4 regions of the Methylosinus sp. genome follow, and region 3 is predicted to be linked to each of the others. Evidence: predicted binding sites of a transcription regulator. Region 3 holds the regulator's gene; each other region holds the start of a gene.
What was found. Region 3 encodes PhoB, which activates phosphate uptake and scavenging genes when phosphate is short. Its sites were predicted from a motif close to TGTCATNNANCTGTCAT; they were not measured.
Positions count from the first base shown of each region.

Region 1: pstS (phosphate ABC transporter substrate-binding protein PstS) is a predicted target of PhoB. The motif match lies at 1,034-1,050, and genes of this name have one in related genera.
Region 2: VIF40_RS05530 (inorganic phosphate transporter) is a predicted target of PhoB. The motif match lies at 1,109-1,125, and genes of this name have one in related genera.
Region 4: VIF40_RS20850 (YdcH family protein) is a predicted target of PhoB. The motif match lies at 880-896, and genes of this name have one in related genera.

Region 1 covers NZ_DATBQF010000059.1:90,467-92,662, reverse strand. The annotation lists gene VIF40_RS15815 (DUF2155 domain-containing protein) at 1-372, opposite strand, end outside; gene VIF40_RS15810 (NADH:ubiquinone oxidoreductase subunit NDUFA12) at 490-897, opposite strand; gene pstS (phosphate ABC transporter substrate-binding protein PstS) at 1,151-2,196, shown strand, end outside.
Region 2 covers NZ_DATBQF010000018.1:319,228-321,423, reverse strand. The annotation lists gene VIF40_RS05540 (UDP-glucose/GDP-mannose dehydrogenase family protein) at 1-583, shown strand, start outside; gene VIF40_RS05535 (hypothetical protein) at 647-880, opposite strand; gene VIF40_RS05530 (inorganic phosphate transporter) at 1,172-2,196, shown strand, end outside.
Region 3 covers NZ_DATBQF010000068.1:39,914-42,109, forward strand. The annotation lists gene VIF40_RS17330 (hypothetical protein) at 1-182, shown strand, start outside; gene phoB (phosphate regulon transcriptional regulator PhoB) at 378-1,121, opposite strand; gene phoU (phosphate signaling complex protein PhoU) at 1,118-1,843, opposite strand; gene pstB (phosphate ABC transporter ATP-binding protein PstB) at 1,873-2,196, opposite strand, start outside.
Region 4 covers NZ_DATBQF010000081.1:7,526-9,721, reverse strand. The annotation lists gene VIF40_RS20860 (MucR family transcriptional regulator) at 1-242, opposite strand, end outside; tRNA gene VIF40_RS20855 (tRNA-Val) at 580-654, opposite strand; gene VIF40_RS20850 (YdcH family protein) at 916-1,095, shown strand; gene VIF40_RS20845 (protein adenylyltransferase SelO) at 1,240-2,196, shown strand, end outside.

The DNA of each region.
Region 1 (2,196 bases), on a different contig from region 3:
GACCAGCCAGACGTCATAGACCGGATGCTCGACGCCATGCAGGCCGGGACTCGCCGCGAACATCCAGCCGGAGAAAATGCGCTTGGCGTCGTTCTTCCCGGTGTCCTGCTCGTCGACCTCGACGAAGCTCGTCGTCTGCGGGGCCTCGGTCTGCGGCCGGGTGTTGCAGACGCGCGGCGTCACCTGCAGCGAGCCGAATTGCACGGTCTCGTCGATCGCGACGTCGAAATTGATGATTCGGCCGGTCGTCTTGTCGAGACCGGCGAAAACGGCCGTCGGATTGCGAATGGGATCGGCCGAGGCCACGCCGAGACCGGCGAGGACCGCGGCTCCGGACAAAGCGAGACGGAGGCGGAAAGGGCGGGAGATCATATCGGGTCGGTTTCCGATCTCTGGGCTCGGGCCAGCCGCCCGCGCCTCATGCGCCGTCGTTGAACACAAAGAGCGTGGCGGATCGATGGTCGCGGGCGAGGCCGCGACCTGCGCTTCTCAGGCCTCGGGGGTCCAGGCCTGATAGTCCCCGCCCGCCTGGGCGCGGCGACCCTCGGCCAGGATCGAGCCCGGCGGATGATAGGCGGCGGAGGTGCCGGTCAGATTGGGGAGATAGGGAAGCTCCCATTCCTTCGGCTGGTAGCTCTCCTGCGTGGGCGGCGTGTCGACGATGTGATGCAGCCAGCCATACCAGCCGGGCGGCGTCGCCGAGCCCTCGGCATAGCCCTTGTAGATGACCCAGCGGCGCTCGAAGCCCAGCGCCTTGTCCTTCTTGCCGCCGCGACGGCGGTAATAGACGTTGCCGAACTCATCCGCCCCGACGCGCTCGCCATAGAGCAGCGTCCACAGGCCCGTGCTGAGCGTCGCCCGGTTCCACCAAGTGAAGAAGCGAATGATGTAGGACATGTCGGAGCGTCCATCCCATGTTTGCGTGGCTCCTTATTGCGTCAAGACGGCGCAATGTCCAGTCGGGCGCGCCGCTCGCCCCCTGCGTCGATGCACGAGCTTTGCTTTTGGCGACGAGTCGTGGAAAAGGTAGTGTGTGACAGATCGACGACAGCCGCCGCGCCCTCGAAGGCGCGCCGTAGAGACCTGAAACGATTTGGTTTCAGGTCACGCGGGAGAAGAGCGTCGCGTCGAACTCCAAAGGGACGGCCGCATGATTTCCAAAGGTTCGAGACTTATTCTTCACGCCGCGCTGGCGGCGATCCTTTCCGCGGGGAGCGCGCGCGCGCTCGACATTTCCGGCGCCGGAGCGACTTTTCCCCTGCCCATCTATGCCAAATGGGCGCAGAGCTATTCGAAGGAGACCGGCAACCGCGTCAATTATCAGTCGATCGGCTCGGGCGGCGGCATCCGCCAGATCAAGGCGCGGACCGTCACTTTCGGCGCCTCCGATCAGCCGCTGTCCACCAAGGAGCTCGACGCCGCCGGGCTCATCCAATGGCCGCAGGTCGTCGGCGGCGTGACGCCGGTCGTCAATATAGAAGGCGTCGCGTCGGCCGGACTCGTTCTCGACGGGACGACTCTGGCGCGCATCTTCCTCGGCGAGATCACGCTGTGGGACGATCCGGCGATCCGCGCGCTCAATCCGCAAATCGCGCTGCCGTCGACGCCGATCGTCGTCGTGCATCGGTCGGACGGCTCGGGCACCACTTTCTGCTTCACCGATTATCTGTCCCGCGTCTCGGCGGATTGGAAGGCCAAGGTCGGCGAGAACGTCGCCGTGGAATGGCCGCTCGGCCTCGGCGCCAAGGGCAATGAGGGCGTCGCCAATAATGTCGCCAACTCCAAAGGCGCGATCGGCTATGTCGAATACGCCTACGCCAAGCAGAACAAGCTCGCCGTCGTCAGCCTGGTGAACCACGACGGCAACATTGTCGCGCCCGGCAAGGAAAGCTTCGAGGCCGCCGCCGCCGCCGCCGATTGGGAGAGCGCGCCGGGCTTTTTCCGCCTGCTCACCGAGCAACCGGGCGCGCGCTCCTGGCCGATCGCCGCCGCCACTTTCATCCTGCTGCCCAAGCAGCCGCGGGACGCCACCGCGGCGCTCGAAGCGCTGAAATTCTTCGATTGGGCCTTCTCCAAAGGCGCCGCGGCGGCCGAGGAGCTCGATTTCGAGCCGATGCCGACCTCGGTCGTGGCGCTCATCCGCAAGAGCTGGGCGGCCAATGTGAAGGATGCGAATGGAAAACCGCTGCTGAATTG
Region 2 (2,196 bases), on a different contig from region 3:
CATCGGCCTCGACAAGCGCATCGGCGGCAAGTTCCTGCATGCGGGCCCCGGCTATGGCGGCTCCTGCTTCCCCAAGGACACGCTCGCTCTGCTGAAAACCGGGCAGGACTATGCCGCGCCGCTGCGCATCGTCGAGACGGTGGTGGCGGTGAATGATTCGCGCAAGCGGGCCATGGCGCGCAAGGTGATCGCGGCGCTCGGCGGCTCGGTGCGCGGCAAGAAGATCGGCCTGCTCGGCCTCGCCTTCAAGCCCAATACCGACGACATGCGCGACGCGCCTTCGCTGGCCATCGTCGCCTCGCTCGCCGGCGACGGCGCCAGGGTCCACGCCTATGATCCCGAGAGCATGGGCCAGGCGAAGCCGCTGATGCCGGAAGTGACCTTCTGCGACGACCCTTACGCGACGGCGGAAGGCGCCGATGCGCTGGTCATCGTCACCGAATGGGACGCGTTTCGCGCGCTCGATTTCGACCGCGTCAAATCGCTGCTGAAGACGCCGGTGATCGTCGATCTGCGCAACATCTATCGCGCCGCCGACCTTCGCAAACGCGGCTTCACCTATCTGAGCGTCGGTCGCGAGTAGCGCCGCGGCTATTCCCGGCGGGCCGGACGGCCCGCCCGGGGTTTCGCCCGCGCAGAGCGCGGCTCACGCGCGGCCGCGCCGCTCGGCGAGGCTCAGCGCGGTCAGCGCCGAGAGCATCGGCGGTGCGTCGCGGCGCAATTCGAGCGCCGCATTGCGGGCGTTCTCCGCCGAATGGAACAAGCGCCCCTCGAGCGGACGAAACGATTGTTTCGCCGCATAGAAGCGATAGCCGCTCGCATCGCGGGCGATCACGCCGACGGCCTCCTCGCCGAGCTCGATGATATAGGCGTCTGACATTTTTCGGCCTCCTCGATCTCGGCGGCGTGGAGCCCGTTCCGCGCCGCGATGGCGTTTTCGTCGCCCGCGACTAGAGCGAGCGGCGCATCGGACGCTCATAAAGTCCCGCGATTTGTTCGTTATGTCAAATAGATTGTTCTTTTCAAAGAACGCCGTCGGGAGAATGATTGCGCTCCCGAAACGGGGCGAGGCGATGAATTTCTGCTGCGGGCCGGCGAAACGCCCCCGTGTCATACGGCTGTCGCCTCCGATTGTTGACTATCCTCGCCTTTCAGTTGCGAGGAGAAAGTAATGACATCCGTTGCCTCGAGCGTCGAGCTGCCGTCAGGCGTCGACGATCACAGCCCCAAACCCAAGCTCGATCACCCGCTCGACCTGCGCGCGATTCTCTTCTTCCTCGCGATCGTCGCGCTCGGCCTCGCCTTCACGGCCTGGAGCATCTATAAGGACATTCTCGAATCCGGCGCGCCGGTCACGAATTTCCTTCCCTTCATCCTGCTCGGCGTCGCGCTGCTCATCGCGCTCGGCTTCGAATTCGTGAACGGCTTCCACGACACCGCCAATGCGGTGGCGACCGTCATCTACACCCACTCCATGCCGGCGCCGATCGCCGTCGTATGGTCGGGCTTCTTCAACTTCCTCGGCGTGCTGTTCTCCACGGGCGCGGTCGCCTTCGGCGTCGTCTCGCTGCTGCCGGTCGAGCTCATTCTGCAAGTGGGCTCGCAGGCCGGCTTCGCCATGGTGTTCGCGCTGCTGATCGCCGCGATCGTGTGGAACCTCGGCACCTGGTGGCTCGGCCTGCCGGCCTCCTCCTCGCATACGCTGATCGGCTCCATCATCGGCGTCGGCATCGCCAACGCGCTCATGCGCGGGCGCGACGGCACCTCGGGCGTCGACTGGGGCAAGGCGACGGAGATCGGCTATGCGCTGCTCCTCTCGCCCATCGTCGGCTTCGTGTCCGCGGCGCTGCTGCTGCTGGCGTTGAAATTCCTCGTCCGCAAGCCCGAGCTCTACGCCGAGCCCAAGGGCCAGGCCGCGCCGCCGTGGTGGATTCGCAGCCTGCTGGTGCTGACCTGCACCGGCGTCTCCTTCGCCCATGGCTCCAATGACGGCCAGAAGGGCATGGGCCTCATCATGCTGATCCTGATCGGCACGGTGCCCACCTCCTATGCGCTCAATCGCGCTCTGCCGGCGAGCCATCTCGAGAGCTTCGCCAAGGCGTCGCATGCGGCCTCCAAGCTGGTGGAGGCGAAGGCCTCCGGCTACAACGTCCTCGGCGATCCGCGCCCGGCCGTGACCACTTATGTCGCGCAGCA
Region 3 (2,196 bases):
GCTCGCTGGTCGCGCTGATGCGCTCGTCGCCGCCGCGCGCTGCGCAGCGGCTCGTCGCCGCGATGACCGGATCGTTGCGTCAGGAGAAGGAGCGCGCCGCGGCCGCCGCCGCGCGTCCCGGCGCCGCCGAGCAGAAGCGCAGGCGCAAGCCCAAGAGCCAGGCCGCCAAGGCCAAGGCGTAGCAGGAGGTGTGACGCCGCTCGAAAGGCTCGCGGTCCAGGGTCTGGCCCAGGGTCTGGCCCATTCGCGCGGCGCCCTCCCTCACGACGTGCGTGGAGCCGGGGAGGGTGAGGGAGGGCGCCGCGCTCGGGACTCGTCGAAGCCGATCATGAGATCGTTTCGCTGCGCTCGCTGTGACGAACAGCGAGTCGCAGGCGTCAATTGCGTCCGAAGGTCTCGTCGAAGGAATAGCCGGTGCCGCGCACGGTGCGGATCGGGTCCTTCTCGCGGCCGCGGATGATCGCCTTGCGCAGGCGCCCGACATGCACGTCGACGGTGCGCTCGTCGATCTCGGCCGAGAGCCCCCACACGCTGTCGAGCAATTGCGCGCGCGAGAAGACGCGGCCGGGCTTCTCCATCAGATATTCGAGCAGGCGGAATTCCGTCGGCCCGAGATGTATCTCGCGCCCGCCGCGCTTCACCCGGCGGGTCTCGCGGTCGAGGTCGATGTCGCCGGCGACGAGGCGCGTCGCCACGCGCTCCGGCCGCGCGCGGCGCAGCAGCGCATGAACGCGCGCCATCAGCTCCGGCGTCGAGAAGGGCTTCACCACATAATCGTCGGCGCCGACGGAGAGGCCGCGCACGCGCTCGTTCTCGTCGCCGCGCGCGGTGAGCATGATGATCGGCATGGTCCGCGTGTCGTCGCGAGCGCGCAGGCGGCGGCAAATCTCCAACCCGGACACGCCGGGCAGCATCCAGTCGAGAATGACGAGATCGGGAACGGATTCGGCGAGGCGGATTTCCGCCTCGTCGCCGCGCTCGACATGCTCGACCTGGAAGCCCTCGGATTCGAGATTATAGGCGAGCAGCAGAGCGAGCGCCGCCTCGTCCTCGACGACGAGAATGCGCGGCGCGCGGTCGTGCGGCGCATCGCGCGGCGTTGCGACGCGAATCTCGTTCATTGCGTGGGCTCATCCGTTTCCGTGCTGGCGGGGAGGCTCGGCGACCGTCCCTTCGGTCGGTCGGTCGGCATCGCCTCGCCAGTGACGAGATAGACGATCGTCTCGGCGACATTGGTGGTGTGATCGCCGATGCGCTCTATGTTCTTCGAGCAGAACAGGAGATGCGTGCAGAAGGAGATGTTGCGCGGGTCTTCCATCATGAAGGTCAGGAGGTCGCGGAACACCGAATCTTCCAGCGCATCGAGCTCGCTGTCATTGGTCCAGACGGCGCGGGCGCGCTCGACATCGCGCTGGGCGTAGGCGTCGAGCACGTCCTTCAATTGCATGGCGGCGACTTCCGCCATGGTCTTCAGCCCGATGACGGCGCGCGGCACACGCGCCTCGGAGAGGATTTTCACCGTGCGCTTGGCGATGCTCTTGGCGAGATCGCCGACGCGCTCGAGATCGGCGGCGATGCGCATCGCGGCGATGCATTCGCGCAGATCGATGGCGAGCGGCTGGCGCCGCGCGATGGTGAGGATGGCGTTTTCCTCGATCTCCCGCTGCAGCGCGTCGAGGCGCTGGTCGGTGGCGACGACGCGATGGGCGAGCTCTATGTCGAAATTGGCGAGCGCATCCATGGCTTCGGCGAGCATTTTTTCGGCGATGCCTCCCATCTCGGCGATTCGGCGGCCGAGCACTTCGAGGTCGCGGTCATAGGAGCTGACGATATGTTCGCTCATGTCTCATATTCCTCGTGCGCGTGTCGCGCTCAGCCGAAGCGGCCGGTGATATAATCCTGCGTCTTTTTGTTCTGCGGCGCGGTGAACAGATTGTTCGTCTCGCCGAATTCGACGAGATCGCCGAGATACATGAAGGCGGTGAAATCGGAGACGCGCGCCGCCTGCTGCATGTTGTGCGTGACGATGGCGATCGTGTAGCGCTCCGACAATTCGTCGATGAGCTCCTCGATCTTCGCCGTCGAGATGGGGTCCAGCGCCGAGCAGGGCTCGTCGAACAGAATCACCTCCGGTTGAATGGCGACGGTGCGGGCGATGCACAGGCGCTGCTGCTGGCCGCCCGAGAGGCCGAGGCC
Region 4 (2,196 bases), on a different contig from region 3:
AAGGATTTGAACGGCTCTCCGCAACAAAGGCAAGTAATCGCGTCGGGGCTGACGGATTTCTTCACCGGAACCGACGGCCGCCATTGTTTGGCCCCGGCCTCCGCCGGCTCGACATCGTCGCCGCCGAAGGCCTTTTTCACGGCCGCGATGACAGAGGGAAGGTCCATAGGAGCAACAGTATTATTCGAAAGATAAGAAGAGAGTATCTGCGCGACGAGCGCTTTGTCTTCGGCTTCGGACATGATGGTTTCCTCGGCGTTCGAATCTTTTCTATTGGAGCCGATATCGTTGTCGATTGCAATCGGCGACTTCCCTCTCGAGGCGACGTCCAGCTCGAAGAGACGCACGTCGAATAACGCGCGCGTTTTCGAGATAGAGGTCGGCGGCGCGTCGAGTCTGAATATTGCAGAACGACCGGCGCCGGGGTCGGCCCGATGCGCGCGGGCCGCGCCGCGCCCGGACAGCGCGAGCCGGAACGGCGTCCGCCAGAGGTCGCCCTTCGTCATGGACAGTGGGATGGCTCGAGGCGGCTCGAGGGACGATGGAGGGAACCGAGCGTGGGGAATCAGGGGCCCGGAATGGTGGGCGCGACAGGGATTGAACCTGTGACCCCTACGATGTCAACGTAGTGCTCTCCCGCTGAGCTACGCGCCCCCGGCGCCGACGGGATGCTTCGTCCGGCGCGAGTGACGCTCGTATAATGGCTGTCGGGCCGAGGCGCAAGCGCCGTTCGAAACCTTTCCGCGCATGGCGCCGCCGGGCGGGCGAATCCGAGGAAATTTTAAGATTTCCTTCCGCGAACAGGGCCTTTGGGCGAAATATTTCACATCCCTGCGACCGCGCCGCCTCTTGCAGGGCGATGAATTCGTGTCACACTGGCGTCGTCCTTCTGTCATGAACCAAAGGAGGCGCCGTATGTCGCTACAGACCCATCTCGTCGAGCTCGAACGCCGCCATCAGGCGCTCAAGAAAGAGATCGAGCAGAAGCAGCATCATCCCCGAAACGACGATTCGAAGCTCCACGAGCTGAAGCGCAAAAAGCTTCAGCTCAAAGACGAGATCAACAAGCTGCGGCAAGGCGTCAGCCTGCATTGACAGCCTTCGAGAGGTCTAGCGTCGAGGCGGAGAGCATTCTCCGCCTTTTTTTATGCGCCGAGCCCTTTCCGCTCCCGTGGGCGCCCGGCTTGCTTCGACGCGAGGCCCGATGCATCAATTCTCAACGCGAGAGCGACGACGCCCATGCCCCCTTCCCCGCGCTATCGCGCCGAAACCCTCCACGCCTCGCTCGGCGACGGCTTTTTCGACCTCGTCGAGCCCGCGCGCTTTCCCGCGCATATTTTGCGCTATCGCAACCAGCGCTGGGCCGAGCGCGTCGGCCTCGACACGCTGACCGAGCCGGAATGGATCGGCCATTTCGGGCGTTTCGAGCCCCTGCCCGGCGGCTTTTCCAAGCCGCTGGCGCTGCGCTACCACGGGCATCAATTCCGCACCTACAATCCGGACATCGGCGACGGCCGCGGCTTTCTGCTCGCCCAGCTCCGCGACGCAGGGGACGGCCGGCTGCTCGATCTCGGCACGAAGGGCTCGGGCCGCACGCCCTGGTCGCGCCAGGGCGACGGAAAGCTCACGCTCAAGGGCGGCGTGCGCGAGATTCTCGCCACGGAAATGCTGGAGGCGCTCGGCGTCGACACCTCCAAGAGCTTCAGCCTGATCGAGACCGGCGAGCCGCTCTATCGCGGCGACGAGCCCTCGCCGACGCGCTCAAGCGTGCTGACGCGGCTCTCGCATTCGCATATTCGCATCGGCACGTTCCAGCGCCTCGCCCATCTCGACGATCAGGCCGCGCTCGGTCGGCTCATCGACCATTGCGTCGCCCATTATTTCCCCGAGCTCGCCGACGAGCCGGCGGACAGCCGCGCTGGCGCCTTTCTGGAGCGCGTCACCGCGCGCGTGGCGCGGCTCGGCGCGCGCTATATGGCGGCGGGCTTCGTCCATGGCGTGCTGAACTCGGACAATATCAACATCACCGGCGAGAGCTTTGACTATGGCCCGTGGCGATTCGCGCCGCGCTATGATCCGCAGTTCACGGCGGCCTATTTCGACGACAGCGGGCTCTACGCCTTCGGCCGTCAGGTGGGCGCGCTGGGCTGGAACCTCACCCGGCTCGCCGAGACCATTTTGACGCATGTCGGGCTG